DNA from 2 places in the Gordonibacter pamelaeae genome. Region 2 is predicted to be linked to the other one. Evidence: predicted binding sites of a transcription regulator. Region 2 holds the regulator's gene; the other holds the start of a gene.
The links. The regulator LexA, encoded in region 2, represses DNA repair genes until DNA is damaged. The targets are predictions, from matches to a motif close to CNAACANNTGTTNG.

Region 1 (4,420 bases), on a different contig from region 2:
GAAGGGAGCGTTGTGCGCTTGCAGGGAGGGACGCCGCTCTCATCAGGTGAAACGCGGCTGTCTTCCACCGAGGACTTCGTGGCGGCGCGTTTTTGGAGCCCTCGATGACGAATAACCTCCAAAACCTGCCGCAAACCGCGGTTTCCCGTGCACGGGGGCTTCAGTCTCGGGGCGGTTGCGGCTCGCGCACGGCAGGGAGGCGCTGGCTATTCCGGGCAACTGTGCGGATGCGGGCGCCTCCGCACACCGTATGCGGGCGCCCTGTGCGCCGGGGGGGGGGGCGAGGCGGAGGCTCGGATGCCGCCCCGCTATCCGCGCTTCGAGCCTTGGCGGGAGATGCCGCCTTTGTGGCCGGAGGCCTTGTTGGGGCCCAGGCCTTTGGCGGCGCGCACCTGCATGTCGCGCGGGGCGCCCATGGCCTTGCCCTTGCCGCCGTTCGCCCACGCGTCTCTTCCGGGATTCTTCGCCATCGATCGCCTTTCCCTCGATTCCGGCGGATAGTGTATCATGCGAGCGCTCGGCGCGAGCGGTGCTCACGCGTGCGAAACCGTTCGGCAAAGCGTGGCAAACGCGTTTTGCCGGGCCGCTTTTCCGCTGGCGGGCCGAGGTACCCTGATGCCTGATCGTTCCTCTTGAAGACGAAAGGGCTCGGCATGACCTCTCTCTGGGAAGCGAGCGCCGTGCGGCCGCAGGGCTACGCGAAGGCGCTCGAAGGCGACCGCTCCGCCGACGTGCTGGTGATAGGAGGCGGCATAGCGGGTGTGCTCTGCGCGTATTTGCTGGCAGAGGCGGGATGCCGCTGCGTGCTGGTGGAGGGCGGCCAGGTGGGCGCCGGCGTGACGGCGAACACGACCGCGAAGGTGACGGCCCAGCACGGCCTCGTGTACGACCGGCTGATCAAGAAGAGGGGCGCCGATGCCGCGCGCCTCTACTTCGAGGCGAACCAGGCGGCGGTGGCGGGGCTGCGCCAGCTGGCCGATGCCGCTCCCTGCGACTTCGAGGAGAAGACGGCCTACGTGTACGCCACGGGCTCCACGGCGGGTATCGAGCGCGAGCTTGCCGCCTACGAGCAGCTGGGCATCCCGCACCATGTGCTGCCGAGCGCGCCGGTGCCGGTGGCGAACCGGGGTGCGCTGGGCATGGAGCGTCAGGCGCAGTTCAACCCGCTGAAGCTGTTGTTCGGGCTGCTCGGGCTCATGCCGTCCGTCGACGTGTACGAGCACGCGTTCGTGAGGGACGTGAGTGGGAACACGGCGCGCACGGACCGCGGCTCCGTGACCGCCGGCCATATCGTGTTCGCATCGCACTATCCCCTGGTCAACGTGCCGGGGTTGTATTTCGTGAAGGAGCATCAGGAGCGCTCCTACGCGCTGGCACTGGAAGGCGCCCCGCTTGTCGACGGCATGTTCATAGGCGACGCGGGCGGCTTCTCGTTCCGCACATACGGTGACTTCCTGCTGGTGGGAGGCGGAGGGCACCGCACGGGGCAGGGGCCGAAGCCCACGGAGGGCTATGCCAAGATACGGGCGTTCGCCGACGAGGCGTATCCGGGCGCGCGGGAGCGCTACGCGTGGGCGACGCAGGATTGCATGAGCCTGGACCATGTGCCCTATATCGGCGTGCATCGGCGTAGCCGCCCGAACCAGTACGTGGCCACGGGGTTCAGCAAATGGGGCATGACGGGCGCGCTCGTGGCCGCGCGTGCCATCGCCGATCTCGTGGTGCATGGTCGGAGTCCGGTGGAGGCCCTGTTCTCGCCGCAGCGCTCGATGCTCGCTCCCAGCCTGCTCTCGAATGCGGGCGTGTCGGCGGCGAACCTGGTGAAGCCGGGGCGGCGCTGCTCGCATTTGGGCTGCTGCCTGGCGCACAACGACGTGGAGGACTCGTGGGACTGCCCCTGCCACGGCTCGCGCTTCGCCGCCGACGGCTCGGTGCTGGAAGGGCCGGCCAAGCGCCCGATCGCTCCCGAACGCCGGTAGGCCGGGCGGGGTGTGACAGAGGGGCGGGATGTGACGGGTGTGACAGAGGGACGGGGATAATGTCACGTTCCTCGATGAGATGCAGGGCTGCAAAGCGCCTAGGAACGTGACATTATCCCCGTCCCTCTGTCACACCCGAAAGCGCTATACTGTACGAACAAACGTTTTGGTTAGGGTAGCGCGAGGAGGCGAGCGGTGGTGGAAGGGCGCACGTACGTGTGCATTGACTTGAAGAGCTTCTACGCGAGCGTCGAGTGTGTCGACCGCGGGCTCGACCCGCTGACGGCGAACCTCGTGGTGGCCGATCCCGACCGCACGGAGAAGACCATCTGCCTGGCCATCACGCCGTCGATGAAGGCGCTCGGCCTGCCCGGCCGCTGCCGCGTGTTCGAGATCCCCGAGGGCGTGCGCTACGTCATGGCGCGCCCGCGCATGCAACGCTACATGGAGGTGTCGGCCGACATCTACTCGATCTACCTGCGCTACGTGTCGCCCGAGGACATCCACGCCTACTCTATCGACGAATGCTTCATCGACGCGACGCCGTACCTTTCGCTGTACCGGATGGGCGCCAAGGAGTTCGCCGTCATGCTCATGGAGGCGGTGCTGGCCGAGACGGGCGTGTGCGCCACGGCGGGCATCGGGCCGAACCTGTTCCTCGCCAAGGTGGCGCTCGACATCACGGCGAAGCATGCCGAGGACCATATCGGATATCTCGACCAGGCCGAGTTCAAGCGTTCGATCCAGACCCACCGGCCCATCACCGACATCTGGAACATCGGGCCCGGCATCGCAAAGCGCCTGGCGAAGTACGGCGCGCGCGACCTGCGCGGCGTGTGCGAGGTGAGCGAGGCCACGCTCTACCGCGAGTTCGGGGTGAACGCCGAGTGCCTGATCGACCACGCCCACGGCGAGGAGCCCTGCACCATCGCCGACATCCACGCCTACGAGCCGAGCGCGCATTCGCTGGGGAACGGCCAGGTGCTGCCCTGCGACTACTCCTTCGACGAGGCGCGCGACGTGCTGAAGGAGATGGTGGACCAGCTCGTGCTCGACCTGGTGGAGAAGGGCCTCGTGGCTGGGTCGATCTCGCTTTATGTGGGCTACGCGAAAGGACGCGGCGCAGGCGGCGGGGCCGGGGCGCAAGGCGGCGGCATAGCAGGCGATGACGGCCGCGTGGGCGGCGTGGCGGGCGATGACGGCACGGGCGGCGAATACTTCGACGGCGGCCACGGCAGGCGTCCCGCAAGCGGGCGGCGCGCGTTCCCGCACACTGGCGGCACGCGCAGGCAGCCGGACCGCACGAACCTCTGCTCGAGGCTCATGCCGCGGTTCCTCGACCTGTTCGACGAGACCACGCGCAAAGACGCACCCATCCGCCGCATCAACGTGGGCTTCGGCGGCGTGCTGCCCGAGGAGTTCGCCACCATGGACCTGTTCGCGGACGCCGAGGCGGAGGCCGAGGAGCGCAGGTTGCAGCAGGCGGTGTTGGCGGTGAAGGGGCGCTTCGGGAAGAACGCGCTTCTGCGCGGGACGAGCCTCAAGGAGAAGGCCACGGCGCGCGAGCGCAACGAGCAGATCGGGGGCCACCATGCCTGAGCGCCGTCCTCGCGCCGACCGCGCGCAGCAGTTCATGCCCTTCGCCGCGCTCAAAGGCTACTACGACCTCATCCGCGAGCGGGAGCGCACGGTAGAGCCGCGGCGCGAGCTGACCGACGAGCAGGCGCTCGAGCTGTCGCAGCGCCTCGCGGGCTTGGAGCGCCGCGAGATGGCGAGCATCGTCCACTACGACGGCGAGGCGTACGTACGACGCGCGGCCTGGTCAGCGACGTCGACCTTGCCGGCCGCACTGTCACCGTCGTCCGCACCCGCATCCCTTTCGACGACATCTGGGAGATCGACGCCAAGGAGCGAGGTCCTGCTGCGGAGCTCGGAGGGGAGGGGCGCTAGCTTCTCGCCTGCTCCAGCTGCAGCATGCGCTGGCCGACGGAGTCTTCCAGCCGATGCGCCACGAGGTCGACCATCGCCGAGCCGTCGAGACCCTCGACGTCGCGCGTGAACGACTCGATGGCCCGGTAGCGGGAGCTCCGTTTCCCCTTGCTGATTCATCGAGTGGGTCCCGCCGCGAAGAGGTCGTCTCTTCGCGGCAATTTCAGCGATCAAGGAGCCAGTCGATGAGGTTGGCAATAAGGATGCCGTCTTCGGTTGTGCCGGTGCGGAAGCGGTCAAGCGTGAGGACCATCTTCGGGAACGAGTCTTGGATGGCTCGAAGCGGCGCAAGCTCGCGATCGTATACGGAGTTGTCGAGCATGGTTTCCGTCACTTGGAAATAAATCCGCTTGTCATGCCCGTTTGCAACGAAGTCCACTTCCGCTTTCTCGGCGGCCCCCACCCGTACATCGTATCCGCGCCTTAGGAGTTCGACAAGCGCTACGTCTTCT
Region 2 (4,420 bases):
CCGCATCGTCGATCCCTGCAAAAAAACCGCCCCCTGCAGAATCAGGGGGCGGTTCCGAAGCTGCACGAGCCTGCAACCTCACCTGCAGCCAAGCAGCGGGGAAAGGGTCACAGCTTCACCCTCACGTGGGTGTCGCCCAGCCCTCCCCCTTCGGCGCAGTCGACGTCGAACATCCAACGGGTTGCGGTGAGCGCGTCCAGGAAGCGCTCGTCGTGGGATACGAGCACCAGGGCGCAGGGGCAGTCGGCCAGCACGTCCTGCAGGGCCTCGACGGAGCGGATATCCAGATGGTTCGTCGGCTCGTCCATGGCAATGAGATGAGGACGCCCCATCAGGCCCTAAGCCAGCAGGAGCTTGCGCATCTCGCCGGGGCTAAGGTCGTCTCCCTCCAGGATGCGCGTCGGCGGCGAATCGAGCCGGGCGACGATGGAGAGCAGGCGCCCGCGGCTGGCAGGCTCGAGGACCTTCACGGAGGCAAGCAGGTCGCGCGCCTGGTCGCACCCTATCTCCTGGGGAACGAGCACCACGCCCTCTTCCGGCACCTGCCGCAGCACCTCGGCGAGCAGCGTAGACTTGCCCGCGCCGTTCCTGCCGACCAGGCCTATGCGGTCGGTGTTGCCCACGTACAGCTGCGGATGGTGCAGCATGCGCCCCCCGCCCAGCGCCAAGGACCCGGCCTCGCGGTGAACGAGAACCTTGCGTGGGGAGGGCTCGGCGTCGAGGCAGAGCGCGCCCTCGTACACCTTCGCGGTATGCGCCTCGGACACCCGTTTCTCGGCGCGCTCGAGCTTCTTCCCCATCTGCGACGAGAGCCGCCCGGCCTTGCCATCCTGGTCGGAATAGATGGCCAGCTTGACCTTCGTGCGCCCGTCGTGGTCGTGCCGGTCGAGATGGCGGGCCGATCGCCGTGCGGCCGAGCGGGCTGCCACTCCCTCCCGACGGGTGGTTTCCGCCTTGAGGCGGCCCAGCTCGCGGCGGGCGTTGGCCCGCTCTTCTGCCAGGGTCCTCCGGCGCAGGTCTATCTGCTCCTTCGCCTGGGAGTACGAGCCGGGCACGGTAACGGCGCGCCCCTGGTCCACGAACACGCACGAGGTGGCCAAACCGTCGAGCAGCGCGCGGTCGTGCGATACGAGCAGGCCCGTCCTCCGATACTCGGCGAGCGTGCGCGCCACCAGATCGCGGGTGTCGGCATCAAGGTGGTTCGTGGGCTCGTCGAGCGCAAGGAGCACGGGATCGGCCGCCAGGGCGCATGCTATCTGGATTCGCTTGCGCTCGCCGTGCGACAGCGTGTCGAAGCGCCACAGCCACGCGTCGTCGATGCCGAGCAGGTAGCGCAGGCGCACGGCCTTGGGCCCGTAGTCGCAGGCGAACTCCTCGAGGCCCGCGGGCGCAGCATCCGTCGACTGGGCACAGAACAAGCCAGCGACCTGCGGTGAAACGCTCCCCTTCTGCGGCTTGAGCACCCCGCAGACAATCTTGAGCAGCGTGCTCTTGCCGGCCCCGTTCGGGCCGACCACGCCGGTCCAGCCGGGGGCGAACACGGCAGACGCGTCATCGAGCGCCAGGGCATCGGCGCCATCGTAGGCATAGGTAAGATGGTGGGCTGAAACGAACATGGAGGGGCCTCCCTTTGAGAGGCACCGGAAGCGATGCTTTTCGCGCTGGTCGCCCGCATGCCGACGCGGCAGCGAGGGCAGGGCTGGGAACATCAAGGAACGGCAACGAAAGCGCACCCGGTGCATAGCTTGCATGACCTGTCGGGTGTCCGAAGGCTTTCGTTAAAACCTCATGTTCCTTGTCTCCTTTTCGAAGGCGCCGTCTGCGGCAGCCTGTCTGGACTATCGATCTAAGCGGAAGTCTACCACACGGACCCGCAGGGAGGAAGGCCCCTCCGACGGAATGGGGGCGCCCCCGGGGTGGCGGGGGCGCCTCGCAGCCACAGAAACGCAGCATCTGTGGGTATTCCAAGGCCGTTAGAGGCCGATGAAAATGCTGACGAAGGCAAAGAGGGAGAAGACGCATCCCGCCAGGGCGCCCTGCCACGGCCTCACGCGGCCGTAGGCGCACCCGGCTACGCTGCCGCGGTGAAGGGCCCGCACCGTTTCCGGAGCGCCGTAGTGGGCGTGCGCACGATGCGCTGCAGACGATGGTCTCTGCGCGTGCGCAGACGACGCGCAAGCGCCTTGGGAAACGTCCCCGGGAAACTCGATGATAGCCCCAGCTGCAGGCACATGCCCGAACTCCGGCTGCAGGGCCGACGTGCCGTCGAGGGGGTACCGCATCTCGAAATTCTTCATCTTTCTGCCTCCTAGCCCTTGCGTAGAACCTTTGTTCGCATATATAATAGGACGAACAAAAGTTCATGTCAATACGTAATTAAAACATTTGTTCGTTCAAGGGAAAGGACGGGGCATGTCCGACAAAGTGACGAAGCGTCAGAAGGCAGTGCTCGACTGCATCGAGGAGTGCATCCGCGAGAAGGGCTACGGTCCCACCGTGCGCGAGGTTTGCCAGAGCCTGGGCCTTTCCTCCCCTTCGACGGTCCATGTGCACCTCAAGGCGCTTGAGGAGAAGGGGCTCATCAAGCGCGATCCGCTCAAGTCGCGCTCCATCGCGCTCACCTACCCGCTCGGCGACACGGAAAGCGCCTCCAACGTCGTCAAGCCCAGCTTCAACAAGGTGGTGAACGTGCCGCTCGTGGGCAACGTGGCGGCCGGCTCCCCCATCCTGGCCGAGGAGAACATCACCGACACCATCTCGCTCCCCACCGACATCGTGGGCGACGCGCCGTCGTTCTTGCTGTCGGTGCGGGGCGAATCGATGATCGAGGCAGGCATCAACGACGGCGACTACGTGGTGGTGAAGGAGCAGCCCGTCGCCAACAACGGCGACATCGTCGTGGCCATCATCGACGACGGCGCGACGGTCAAGCGCTTCTACAAGGAATCCGACCACATCCGCCTGCAGCCGGAGAACTCGACGATGGAGCCCATCATCACCACCGATTGCTCCATCGCGGGCAAAGTGGTGGCGGTGTTCCGACGCCTGTAGGCGGCGCCTTGCGGTGCTCCGCCGGAGAAGCGCCGCGCCCTGTCGGGGTACGGCCCCTGCAGGGGAAACGCCGGCCTTGGAAAGAGGGAGCCCGTTCGTCCCAGGACTGGCCGGCGATCCGAGATCGCGTCGTTCGGTCGCGAACTGCTTGGTTAGAGTTACTCTAACCAAGCAGTTCGCAGCTTCCCGGAAGGGACGCGCCTAACGGTCCTTCTCCGCCGCGTAGGGACGGAACAGGCCGGCAAAGGACGGAGCTGCCAGCATGACGAGGTGCGTGCCGTCCTCCTCGTGCTTCTCGGACAGGATATGGCAACGCTCGTGCGCCACCGAGACGAGGTCGCCCCGGTTGTAGGGGATCACCACGTCGAGATGCTCGTCCTGCGCCGAGGCGACGCGGGCGACATGCCCGACAAGCTCGGCAATGCCCTCCCCCGTCGCCGCCGACACGAACTGTGCCTGCGGGTGGCGCGCCTTGAGGGCGCCGCATTGCTCCCCGTCGAGCAGGTCGCATTTGTTGAACACGAGCACGCGGAGCAGGTCCTGCGCCTCGATCTGCCCGAGCACGTCCTCGACTGCGGCGATCTGAGCCTCGTACTCGTCCGACGACGCATCCACCACGTGCAGCACCAGGTCGGCGCCCGTTATCTCGTCGAGCGTCGACTTGAACGCCTCTATGAGCGTGGTCGGCAGCTTTTGGATGAACCCGACCGTGTCAGTGACGGTGATCTCGCGTCCTTCAGGCAGCTCGAACTTGCGCGTAGTGGAGTCCAACGTGGCGAACAGCTTGTCGTAGGCCAGCACGTCCGCATTCGTCAAGCGGTTGAGCAGGCTCGACTTTCCGGCATTCGTGTAGCCGGCCAGCGCCACCTTGAACATGCCGCTCTCGTAGCGGCTCTCGCGCTGGATGGCGCGCACCTCGGCCAGATGCTTGAGCTCGCGCCTGATGGACGTGATGCGCTTGCGCACCATGCGGCGGTCGACCTCGAGCTGGCTCTCGCCCTCGCCGAAGCGCGACCCCACGCCGCCGCCCATGCGGTTCGAGGCCAGGTGGGCCCACATGCCGCGCAAGCGCGGCAGCAGGTACTCGTTCTGGGCGAGCCGCACCTGCAGGCGGCCCTCCTTGCTGGTGGCATGCAGCGCGAAGATATCGAGGATGAGCGCCGTGCGGTCGATGACCTTCACGTCCTTGCCCACCACCTTCTCGAGGTTCGACTGCTGGGAGGGCGTGAGCTCGTCGTCGAACACCACGAGGTCGGCCGCGTGGGCGCGTGCCAGCTCGGCTACCTCCTCGGCCTTGCCCGAGCCGACGAACGTGCGCGGGTTCGGCGCGTCGAGCTTCTGCGTGGTGACGGCCGCAACGTCGGCGCCC

Region 1: C1877_RS14015 (Y-family DNA polymerase) is a predicted target of LexA. The motif match lies at 2,134-2,147, and genes of this name have one in related genera.

The regions. Positions count from the first base shown of each region.
Region 1 covers NZ_PPTS01000010.1:63,136-67,555, reverse strand. The annotation lists gene C1877_RS15380 (hypothetical protein) at 309-470, opposite strand; gene C1877_RS14020 (FAD-dependent oxidoreductase) at 654-1,979, shown strand; gene C1877_RS14015 (Y-family DNA polymerase) at 2,175-3,578, shown strand; gene C1877_RS14005 (ATP-binding protein) at 4,132-4,420, opposite strand, start outside.
Region 2 covers NZ_PPTS01000003.1:453,424-457,843, reverse strand. The annotation lists gene C1877_RS15680 (P-loop NTPase family protein) at 108-332, opposite strand; gene C1877_RS07065 (ATP-binding cassette domain-containing protein) at 339-1,616, opposite strand; gene lexA (transcriptional repressor LexA) at 2,413-3,051, shown strand; gene hflX (GTPase HflX) at 3,253-4,420, opposite strand, start outside.